3 regions of the Acidovorax sp. GW460-11-11-14-LB4 genome follow, and region 1 is predicted to be linked to each of the others. Evidence: predicted binding sites of a transcription regulator. Region 1 holds the regulator's gene; each other region holds the start of a gene.
The links. The regulator FliA, encoded in region 1, starts transcription of late flagellar genes. The targets are predictions, from matches to a motif close to CTAAAGTTTNNNNNNNNNNNGCCGNTA.
Positions count from the first base shown of each region.

Region 2: AC07X4_RS00585 (YjfB family protein) is a predicted target of FliA. The motif match lies at 1,926-1,952, and genes of this name have one in related genera.
Region 3: AC07X4_RS07345 (SPM autocatalytic domain-containing protein) is a predicted target of FliA. The motif match lies at 1,979-2,005, and genes of this name have one in related genera.

Region 1 is NZ_JBWKYJ010000092.1:6,558-9,824, forward strand. It holds gene flhF (flagellar biosynthesis GTPase FlhF) at 1-407, shown strand, start outside; gene AC07X4_RS21860 (hypothetical protein) at 400-1,197, shown strand; gene AC07X4_RS21865 (RNA polymerase sigma factor FliA) at 1,364-2,080, shown strand; gene AC07X4_RS21870 (hypothetical protein) at 2,193-2,564, opposite strand; gene flgM (flagellar biosynthesis anti-sigma factor FlgM) at 2,607-2,927, opposite strand; gene flgA (flagellar basal body P-ring formation chaperone FlgA) at 3,022-3,267, opposite strand, start outside.
Region 2 is NZ_JBWKYJ010000001.1:129,994-133,260, forward strand. It holds gene AC07X4_RS00575 (IMPACT family protein) at 1-308, shown strand, start outside; gene AC07X4_RS00580 (dihydrolipoyl dehydrogenase) at 463-1,878, shown strand; gene AC07X4_RS00585 (YjfB family protein) at 1,979-2,194, shown strand; gene AC07X4_RS00590 (NAD(P)/FAD-dependent oxidoreductase) at 2,223-3,267, opposite strand, start outside.
Region 3 is NZ_JBWKYJ010000013.1:2,676-5,942, reverse strand. It holds gene rpoH (RNA polymerase sigma factor RpoH) at 1-673, opposite strand, end outside; gene AC07X4_RS07345 (SPM autocatalytic domain-containing protein) at 861-1,949, opposite strand; gene AC07X4_RS07340 (EAL domain-containing protein) at 2,083-3,267, opposite strand, start outside.

The DNA.
Region 1 (3,267 bases):
TGGCCCCCAGGGACCCCCGCAAGCGCGACATGCTGGATGTGCTGGACCTGCCCCATGTGAACCGCCTGCTGGTACTCAACGCCGGCTGCCATGGCGACACGCTGGATGACGTGCTGACCGCCTTCAAGACCGACGGCTCGCAGCAGGCCATCCTGTCCAAGGTGGACGAAGCCGTGAAGCTGGGCCCCGCGATCGACGCACTGATCCGCCACCAGATGGTGCTGCGCGGCGTGACCAACGGCCAGCGCGTGCCCGAGGACTGGGAGCGTGCCAACGCCCACCAGCTCATCAGCGCCTCCATGCGGTCGCCGGCGAAGTCGGCTTTCGACCCCAAGGCCACGGACCTGAACTTCTTCTTCTCGCACTCTCCTGACACCGTGACGGAGGGGGGGCTGGTCGATGCTTGATCTGGGTTTTCACCAGGCGGCCAGCCTGCACAGCCTCACCCCGCAGGCAGAGCTGCGGCTGCTGGCAGTCGCCAGCCAGGGCAACACGGCGAGCGGCCTGGAAACGCTATGGCAGATCTGCGCCAGCCTGCAGCGGCTGGGCTATCCGGTGGTGGTACTCGACGGCACGGCGCAGGAGTCCGACGACAGCCCCGGGCTGCTGCACCTGCTGCAACATGCAACGTGGAATGACGGCGCCAGCCTGAACCTGGGCGCCACCGCATCCTCCCTCGCCGTGATTCCAGCGGCCAAGGGGCTGCAGCACCTGAGCCGCAAGGCCAGCGGCAGCACACGCTCGCCCATGGAGAGCTTGCTGCCCTGCTTCAGGACTTACGGCCTCATGGTGATTCACGCACCAGCCTCCACCCTGGGGCCCCTGCTCACCCACACGGCCACGGTGCCGCTGGTGGTCATGGGCAGTGGCGCAGCGGGCGTGATGACCAGCTACAAGAGCCTCAAGCAGATTGCGCTACACACTGGCTTGCCCTGCATGGTGGCCGCTTTGCTGCACGGCAACACCGCCGCCGAACGCCGCAAGGCCCAGTCCCAGCTGATGACCTTGCAGGCATGTGCCGAGCGCCATCTGGGCGGCCCGATACGAACCACCACCATTGCCACTCAGAACCCCCAGGAGCTTCAGCGCCTGGCCTTGCAACTGCTGGAAAATGCGGGCACTATGAACGGAGCGCTGGCTGCGCTGACACCCAGCAACTTGACAGGCATGCCTGCGCATTTTGTCCGGAGCCACTGACCAGAGCCTGTGATGCACCTCTACGTACGCACGTTGACCCGAAACGCTCCCCACGGTCTGGCAAGTTGCTGGCCCCGGGCGGCGGAAAAAGATCGGGTGATGGCACCCCCAAGCGGCTCCAGAACAAGATCGCATACCCGCCCTACCAGTGCATAACACCCTCTCTATGTACACCGCCAAAGGCCAGCTTGATCGCGATGCCATGATCCGCCAGCATGTACCGCTGGTCCGGAGGATTGCGCACCACATGATCGCCAAGCTGCCTCCCAATGTCGAGCTGGATGACTTGATCCAGGTCGGCATGATGGGGCTGGCCGAAGCCCTGTCGCGCTACGAAGTGGCACAGGGCGTGCAGTTTGAAACCTTTGCCACCCAACGCATCCGGGGCGCCATGCTCGACGAGCTGCGCGAGGGCGACTGGATGAGCCGCAGCTCGCGCAAGAGCCAGAAAGACATTGAACACGCTGTGCACCGGCTGGAGCAAAAGCTGGGACGCAGCCCGCTGGAGTCCGAAATAGCCAGCGAAATGGGCATGAGCCTGGCGGACTACCAGAATCTGCTGGGCAAGGTCCGGGGCACCCAGCTGGTGTACCTCGAAGACATGACGCATGGCAACGATGACGAGGATGGGTTTCTGGACCGCCACGTTGCCGACAGTGCGGCTGACCCGGTGGAGCTGCTGCGTGATCAACGGCTCAAGACGTCACTGGTCAACGCCATCAAAACCCTGCCGGAGCGCGAGCAGCACATCATGGGCATGTACTACGAACATGACATGAACCTCAAGGAAATTGCCGCCGTGCTGGGCGTCACCGAGTCGCGCGTGTGCCAGCTGCACAGCCAGTCCATTGCCCGGCTGCGGGCCAAGATGCGCGCGCACTGAGCGCCCCCACCGGCGGAAAACAGGCGCCGCACAGGTCGTTGCGGAGGGTCGGGTTACGAGCCGCCGCTTTTCGCGACCGGGCCCACAACCCCTTCAGAACAATGGATGCCGCTCAGCCTGCAGAGCGGTAGATGCGCGCCACACCCGGCGCGGCTCCGCGCGCCCCCAGGCCATCGCCATAGGTAGCCGCCGCATTGGGGGGCAACAGGCCGGCGGCTTGGCGGTCCGTGTTGGCGGCCAACCGGGCCAGGCTTTCACGGTGCAGGATCAGCATGCTGCGGATCGCATCCGCGCGCTTTTGCAGCGACGCCGGCAAGGGCGCCCCCCGCGCGGCCGCCTGCTCCAGCGCACGCGAAAAATCGGCCGCTGCATCACGCAAGGCCGTGCTGTTTTTTTCCAGGGAGGTAGGGTCGGCCGCGAGAAGTGCGGCGGAGACTTGTTCGATCAGCTGCTCAACAGCCGAGAGAGATTCTTCCAGAGACATGGCGCATTGTGCGATGGATTGCGCCCGGGAGCAAAACGCCGGTCAACCCCGCGAGCGGGACAGGATCTCCTGGGCGTTGGACAACAGCTTGTCGGCAATGGCTTCGGCGTCGACCGAGAATTCACCCTTTTCGATGGCAGCGCGCACTGCCTTGACCTTACCCGCGTCAAAATCTGCCGTGCTGCGGGTGGCAGGGCTGAGCGCCCGGGCCGCGGTGGACACAGTGACAGGCACACCGGCGGATGACGCCATCAGTGCGTCCTTGGTGGCTCCTTCAGCAGCGCTGGCTGGGGCCTTGGCTTGCTTGGCAAGCCCCGTCGGCGGCAACCCGCCCGGCAGTTCCGGTGTTTGACCTATCTTCATCGCTCTCTCCACCACCCCGTTGGATGTGGGGCATCAGTAGCAATGTTTTCGACCCATTTGGCCCGGACTTTAGCCATTTATTACCGGGGCGTCATCACAGAGTGACATCCACTGTCCCAGAATCATTCACAGTTCCACTTACGATACGGCCATTCTCCATGCGCACGCGCACAGTCTGCCCGACAGAGCCTGCGGTCAACGCCTGGCCCGCAGAGCTGACCGCATAGCCCGGCCCCTGAGCCACCACTTTCACCTGCGCACCGGCCTTGAACAGCAGGGGGGCACGCACCATGGCCTGGCGCACCGCCTGCCCCGCCACCAGTTGGCGGGCCGCGGTCTG
Region 2 (3,267 bases), on a different contig from region 1:
TTGGCGGCGTCAAGCTGGGCGCGGGCGGCCTGGTGCGTGCCTACACCGACACCGTTGCCCAGGCACTGCTGACGGCCCCCAAGGTCACGCTGCAGCGCATGGCCCTGCTGCAGTGCCAGGTGCCCTATGCCCTGGAAGGCCTGCTGCGCCGCGAAATTGAAGCTGCTGGCGCCGAATTGGTGGACGTGCAGCATGGCACGCTGGTCACCTTGCAGCTGCGCCTGCCCCAGACGCAAGCCGCCCCTTTTGTCCAACGCATCAACGACCACGGGCAAGGCCGAGTGGGCTGGACGGACCCCGAGGCCTGACCGGACGCCGAGACCCGGCCCCCAAAGGGCAACAAGCTCGGTTTTCACATGCGCGCAAGCGCCCTCATCGGCCTCACTGAAACGGCCTGTGCGCCTACAACGTTGCGGCGGCTCGCGCGTCACACTCCGGGTTTTCAGACTCCGAGAAAGCCCCATGGCCCAACCGCTCGACACCATCATCATTGGCGCAGGCACGGCGGGCCTGGCCGCGCTGCGTGAAGTGCGCAAGCGCACCGACCGCTACCTCATTGTCAATGAAGGCCCCTGGGGCACTACCTGCGCCCGCGTGGGCTGCATGCCGTCCAAAGCGCTGATCGAGGCGGCCAACGCTTTTCACCGTCGCCACACCTTTGAAGCATTTGGCCTTCGGGGCGCCAGTGCATTGACCGCCGACCTGCCTTCCGTGCTCCAGCGCGTGCGCGCACTGCGCGACGACTTCGTGGCGGGCGCCCTCAAAGCCACCAATGAACTGGGCAGCAACCAGGTGCCAGGGCGCGCCACGCTGCTGGGGCCGCGTTTGGTGGACATTGATGGCACGGCTTACGCCACGCGCAGCATCATCATCGCCACGGGATCACGCCCCCGTGTGCCCGAGGCATGGCTGGCGTTTGGCGACCGCATGCTCACCACCGACACCTTGTTCGAACAACCAACCCTAGGCCCCCGCATTGCAGTGATCGGCATGGGCCCGATTGGAGTGGAGCTGTCGCAAGCGCTCGCGCGGTTGGGCCTGCAGGTGGCTGCGTTCACCACTGGCCACACGCTGGCTGGCTTGAGCGACCCAACGCTGAATGCCGAGCTGGCGGCCCTGCTCAAGCAGGACATGGTGCTGCACATGGGCGCCGAGGCGCAGCTGCGCGAAGTGCCTGGAGGCATTGAAGTCGCCAGCGGCGCCAACCGCGTGGTAGTGGACCAGGTCATCGCCGCCATGGGCCGGGTGCCCAATATTGAACACCTGGGACTGGAGACACTGGGCGTACCGCTGGATGCGCGCGGCCTGCCCACCGTAGACCCACAAACCCAGCAAATTGGCAATTTGCCGGTGTTTCTGGCGGGTGACGCCAACACCCACGCCCCGTTGCTGCACGAGGCGGCCGATGAAGGCCATATTGCAGGCCTGAACGCCCTGGCCACCACTCCCACGCGCTTTCGGCGGCGCACCTTGCTGTCCATCGTGTTCGCCGACCCCAACGTGGCCGTGGTGGGACCGCGCGTGGCCGACATGGACGCGCACAGCACCGTCACCGGCACCGCCAGCTACACAAACCAGGGCCGTGCCCGCACCGCCCAGCGCAACCATGGACGCCTGTGCGTCTATGCGGACCATGCCAGTGGTCGCCTGCTGGGCGCCGAGCTGTGCACCCCTGACGGCGAGCACCTGGCGCACCTGCTGGCCTTGGCCGTGCAGCAGCAACTGACAGTGCACGACCTCTTGGGCATGCCCTTCTATCACCCCACGCTGGAAGAAGGCCTGCGCACCGCCTTGCGCGACGCAGCCCGCCAGCTGCCACACACCCACGCCTCCGACCTGGCCGCCTGCCCAGCCCTTGGGGTACCCGCGCTGGACTAGGCGGAGCACTACAGAGCAGGTCCACGACCGCTGAACATGTAACAACGCTCAAGCCGCGTTCTGCCGCGCCGATAACCCTCCATTGCCCCGAGGAGTCACCATGGACGTCGCCCTGACCAACAGCATCGTCAACACCGCTACCAATCTGGCCAGCGCCAAGACGTCGGACGCCTTGAACATGGTGGTACTGAAAAAGGCGCTGGACATGCAGGCCGTATCGGCCGCCACCATGATCGACGCCATGCAGCAGTCCATGCCCCAGCCCCAGCTGGCCACCAGCGGCACGCTGGGCACCAACGTCAACACCTTCGCCTGAGAGGCTGAGCCCCTCCCGTCTGGGCACCTCAGCGCAAACGCGCAGGCGACAGCCCTTCCACACCCAGGCCCTCGCGCACCAGCTCGTCGGCCAGCGGCTCGCCCCGCAACAGTTGCCGCGCCAGCAACGAGGCGCCCGCCGCGCTCTGAATCCCGTATCCGCCCTGCCCGGCCAGCCAGAAGAAGCCGGGCACGTGGTTGTCCCAGCCGATCACCATGTCGCCATCCGACACGAAGGAGCGCAGCCCGGCCCAGGTGTGCGACGGCCGGCGGATCTGGAAGCGGGTCATTTCCTCGATGTGATAAATCCCGGTGGCCACGTCGAGCTCTTCCGGCACCACATCGTGCGGATGTGTAGGGTCGGCATTGGCCGGCGAGCCCAGTAGTTGCCCCGCGTCGGGCTTGAAGTAAAAGCTCTCGTCGATGCCAATCACGGCTGGCCAGTGGGTGGCATCCATGCCCTCGGGCACCGGGAAGGTGAATGCCGTGCGGCGGCGCGGCTCCAGCCCGATGGGTGGCACACCGGCCAGGCCCGCCACCACATCGGCCCAGGCGCCCGCAGCATTGACGATGGTGGGGGCAGCAAACACCCGCCCATCGGCCAGCGTCACTTGCCATACATCACCCTCGCGGCGCACAGCCATGACCTCGGCGTTCGTCAGCACCTGGCCGCCGCGCTGGCGCAGGCCGCGCAGGTAGCCCTGGTGCAGGGCGTTCACATCAATGTCGGCCGCCTCGGGCTCGCTCATGCCGGCTGCCACAGCCTCGGGTTTGAGGCAGGGCAGCATCGCCAGCAGCTCAGCCTTGTCCACCCATTGCACATTGGGCGAGGTGGCGTGCGCTTCGTCGTAGGTCTGCTTGAGCAGGTCCAGCTGGTCCGGCCCGGCCACATAGACCACGCCCCGGGGTGAGAGGATGGGGTCAGCGCCAAACTCCGCCGGCGGCGCGTCGTAAAACGCGCGGCTCGCCCGCGTCAGCGCCTGGATGTTGGGCGTGCCATAGGTCGCCATGTACAGCGCGGCCGAGCGGCCGGTGGTGTGATAGCCGGGCTGCGATTCGCGCTCCAGCAGCAGC
Region 3 (3,267 bases), on a different contig from region 1:
CCAGGTAGGCAATGGGGCCAAACGCCTGCTCGCCATCGTCGGCGGGGGCCGGGTCCAGCAATACGTCGCCACCCGCCATGCGGGTTTCCATTTCGATGACTTCTTCGCGCTTCACATTGAGCTGCGCGGCCACGGCGTCGATCTCATGGTCCGACAGGGTGTCGCGGTGCGTGGCGGCATCGGCGGCTGAGGCATCGGCCTTGAAGCCCTGCTTCATGGAGCGCAGGTTGAAGAACAGCTTGCGCTGCGCTTTGGTGGTCGCCACCTTGACCATGCGCCAGTTCTTCAGGATGTATTCGTGGATCTCGGCCTTGATCCAGTGCATGGCGTAGCTCACCAGGCGTACGCCCTGGTCGGGGTCGAAGCGCTTGACGGCCTTCATCAGGCCCACATTGCCTTCCTGGATCAGGTCGCCATGGGGCAGTCCGTAGCCCAGGTACTGGCGTGCAATCGAAACCACGAGGCGCAGGTGCGACATCACCAGCCGGCCGGCGGCGTCCAGATCGTTGTTGTCCTTGAGCTGGCGTGCGTAGGTCTGCTCTTCTTCGTGCGTGAGCAGCGGCAGGCGGTTGACGGCCGAAATGTAGGCGTCCAGATTGCCCAAGGGGGGCACCAGCGCCCAGGGATTGGCGGGCGCCAGAGACATCGTCGCGGTTCCAGATTGAATGTTCATTCCGGGAATCCTTTCCTCTAAGCCATGATATTAGCACTCTCTCTGATTGAGTGCTAAGCCCGGAGTTCCCGTCGGGTTGCTCATTGATACCGTTGGACTTTTTTTAAGTTAAATTGCCATCAAGCGCTAGTGTTTCATGCCTGTGAAGCTATAAAAATTATAGTAACGGGCTGGCGCTGCAATACCGTCAGACGGTCAGATCCACCTGCTGCACTGTGCCCACGCTGCCGTTTTCCCGCAGGTAGGCGCTGGTGGAGCGCACGGTGCCCAGGCTGGCGTTGTCGGCGGCGCGCAGGGCAAAAGGGGTGGCGACGGCGTTGGTGGAGAGTGCGCCCACGCCCACGCCCACGTCGGCCAAGGTGCGCAGGCTGCCGGCGCCCTCGGCGCCCTCGGCGCCATCCGCCGATGGAGTCCACACCTGCAGCTGCTGAAAGACCGGGTCCGCCTCGTCAATCCAGCCGTTGCCGTCGCTGTCATAGGCGGCCAGTTCGGCAAAGCCGTTGCCGGTGCCGGGGCCGAACAGCTCCCGGCCGTTGTCGATGCGGCTGTTGTGGTTCAGGTCCAGGGCCAGGTAGCCCCGGTTGCCTGAGAGCAGGGGCACATTGTCGGTCTGGCCGTCGCTGTCCAGGTCGAACGCAAAGCGCAGGTCCTGCAACTGCGCGGCCGAGCCGTCGAAGTTGATGACCAGCGGGTCTACCGCCACAGCGTCGCCCAGGCGCAGGCTGAACGATGATTCCTGGCGGTAGCTGCGCTGCATATCCAGCTGCAGGCTGAAGCGGATTTCCCGCCCGTCGGCGGTGCGCACGATGCCCTGGGCGGCAAACTGGGTGCTTTCGGTTTCTACGACCACTTCGCGCTGCTCCACCAGCAGGCCCCACCCGGCACGGGGACGGCCTGCATCGGCGGTCGGCGTTGTCGCGGGGCGGCTGGCGGGTGGGGAGAGTGCGGGATCCGTCTGGCCGGTGTACACCCGCACCTGCACGCCCGTCATGCGGGCAATCAGGTCGCGGATCATGGCGAGCTGGGGTGTCAGGCCGTCGCTGGGGCTGCTGCCGGGCGCGGCATCTGCGGCATGGGTGGGGTCGATGGCCTCCTGGGCGGCGCGGGCCACGCGTGCAGCGCTGGAAATTTGCACGGCCGGGCTCGCTCGGGTAAGGCCAGGGGCGCTGGTGGGGCGGCGCTCGCCGACCCAGGCTTCAAAGCGGCTGCTTTGGGTGTGCACGCGGCTGGCAACGTGCTGGGCCTGCATCTGCAGGGCGGACGATTCAATCTTCATGGGACACCTCCAGGGCTTCCACACAGAGATATCGACGCCATGGAAAGAGAACTTGAATGTTGCCTTGCCCTTTTTCTTGTTTCCTTTCGCCGGGTACCCGATGGCTGGCGTGGTGGCAGTCTCCGCCCCCCAGCTACACCTCTTGCCGCACCCGGCTTTCAAAGTCTTCGAGCGTCAGCGGGCGGCCAAACAGGTAGCCCTGAAAAGCCTGGCAGCCATGGGCCAAAAGAAATTGGTAGTGGGCGGTGGTCTCCACCCCCTCGGCGATCACGGACAGGCCCAGGCTGCCTGCCAGCGCGATGATGGAGCGGGCGATGGCCGCGTCGCTGGCGTCCAGCAGCACGTCGCGCACAAAGCCCTGGTCGATCTTGATCTGGTCCAGTGGCAGGCGCTTGAGGTAGCTGAGCGACGAGTAGCCCGTGCCAAAGTCGTCCAGCGAAAACCCCAGGCCATGGGCCTTGAGGGCGCGCATGGTGGCGATCACGCTGTCCACGTTGTCCAGCAGCAGGCTTTCGGTCAGCTCCAGTTTGATCTGCGCGGGGTTGGCGCCGGTCTGCTGCACCAGCGCCAGCACCTGGGCCACAAAGTCGTCTTGCAGAAACTGGCGTGCGCTCACGTTGATGGCAAGGCTCAGCTGCGCAAACTGCGGGTCTTGTTGCCAGCGGGCCTGCTGGCGCAGGGCGGTTTCCATGACCCAGTGCCCCAGTGGCAGGATGAGGCCCGATTCTTCCGCCAGCGGAATGAACTCCGACGGCGGCACCATGCCCTGGACCGGATGCTGCCAGCGCACCAGGGCCTCTGCGCCGGTCACGCGCCCCTGGCTGTCCACCTGCGGCTGGTACAGCAGCAGGAACTGCGCGCGCCGCAGGCCGTTGTGCAGCTCGGTTTCCAGCCGGGCGCGGCGGTTCACGGCCTGCTGCATGTCGGGGTCAAAAAAGCGCAGTGTGTTGCGCCCGGCGTCCTTGGCACGGTACATGGCCATGTCGGCCTGCTTGAGCACCTCGTCCACCGAGTCGCGCTGGTGATTGAGCAGGGTCACGCCGATGCTGGCGGTGAAGTGGTGTTCGTGCCCCGCCAGCTCGTAGGGCTGGCGCAATTGCGCCAGGATCAGCTCGCCCAGCGTGCGCGCCTGCGCGGCGGCCTCGGGGGCGTCACTGCTCAGGTTCTGCAGCACCACCACAAACTCGTCACCTCCGAGGCGGGCCACGGTGTCCTGCTCGCGCACACAGCTGCGCAGGCGCTGGGCAACGTCCTTGAGCAGCAGGTCGCCCACCTCGTGGCCCCGGGTGTCGTTCAGGGTCTTGAAGTTGTCCAGGTC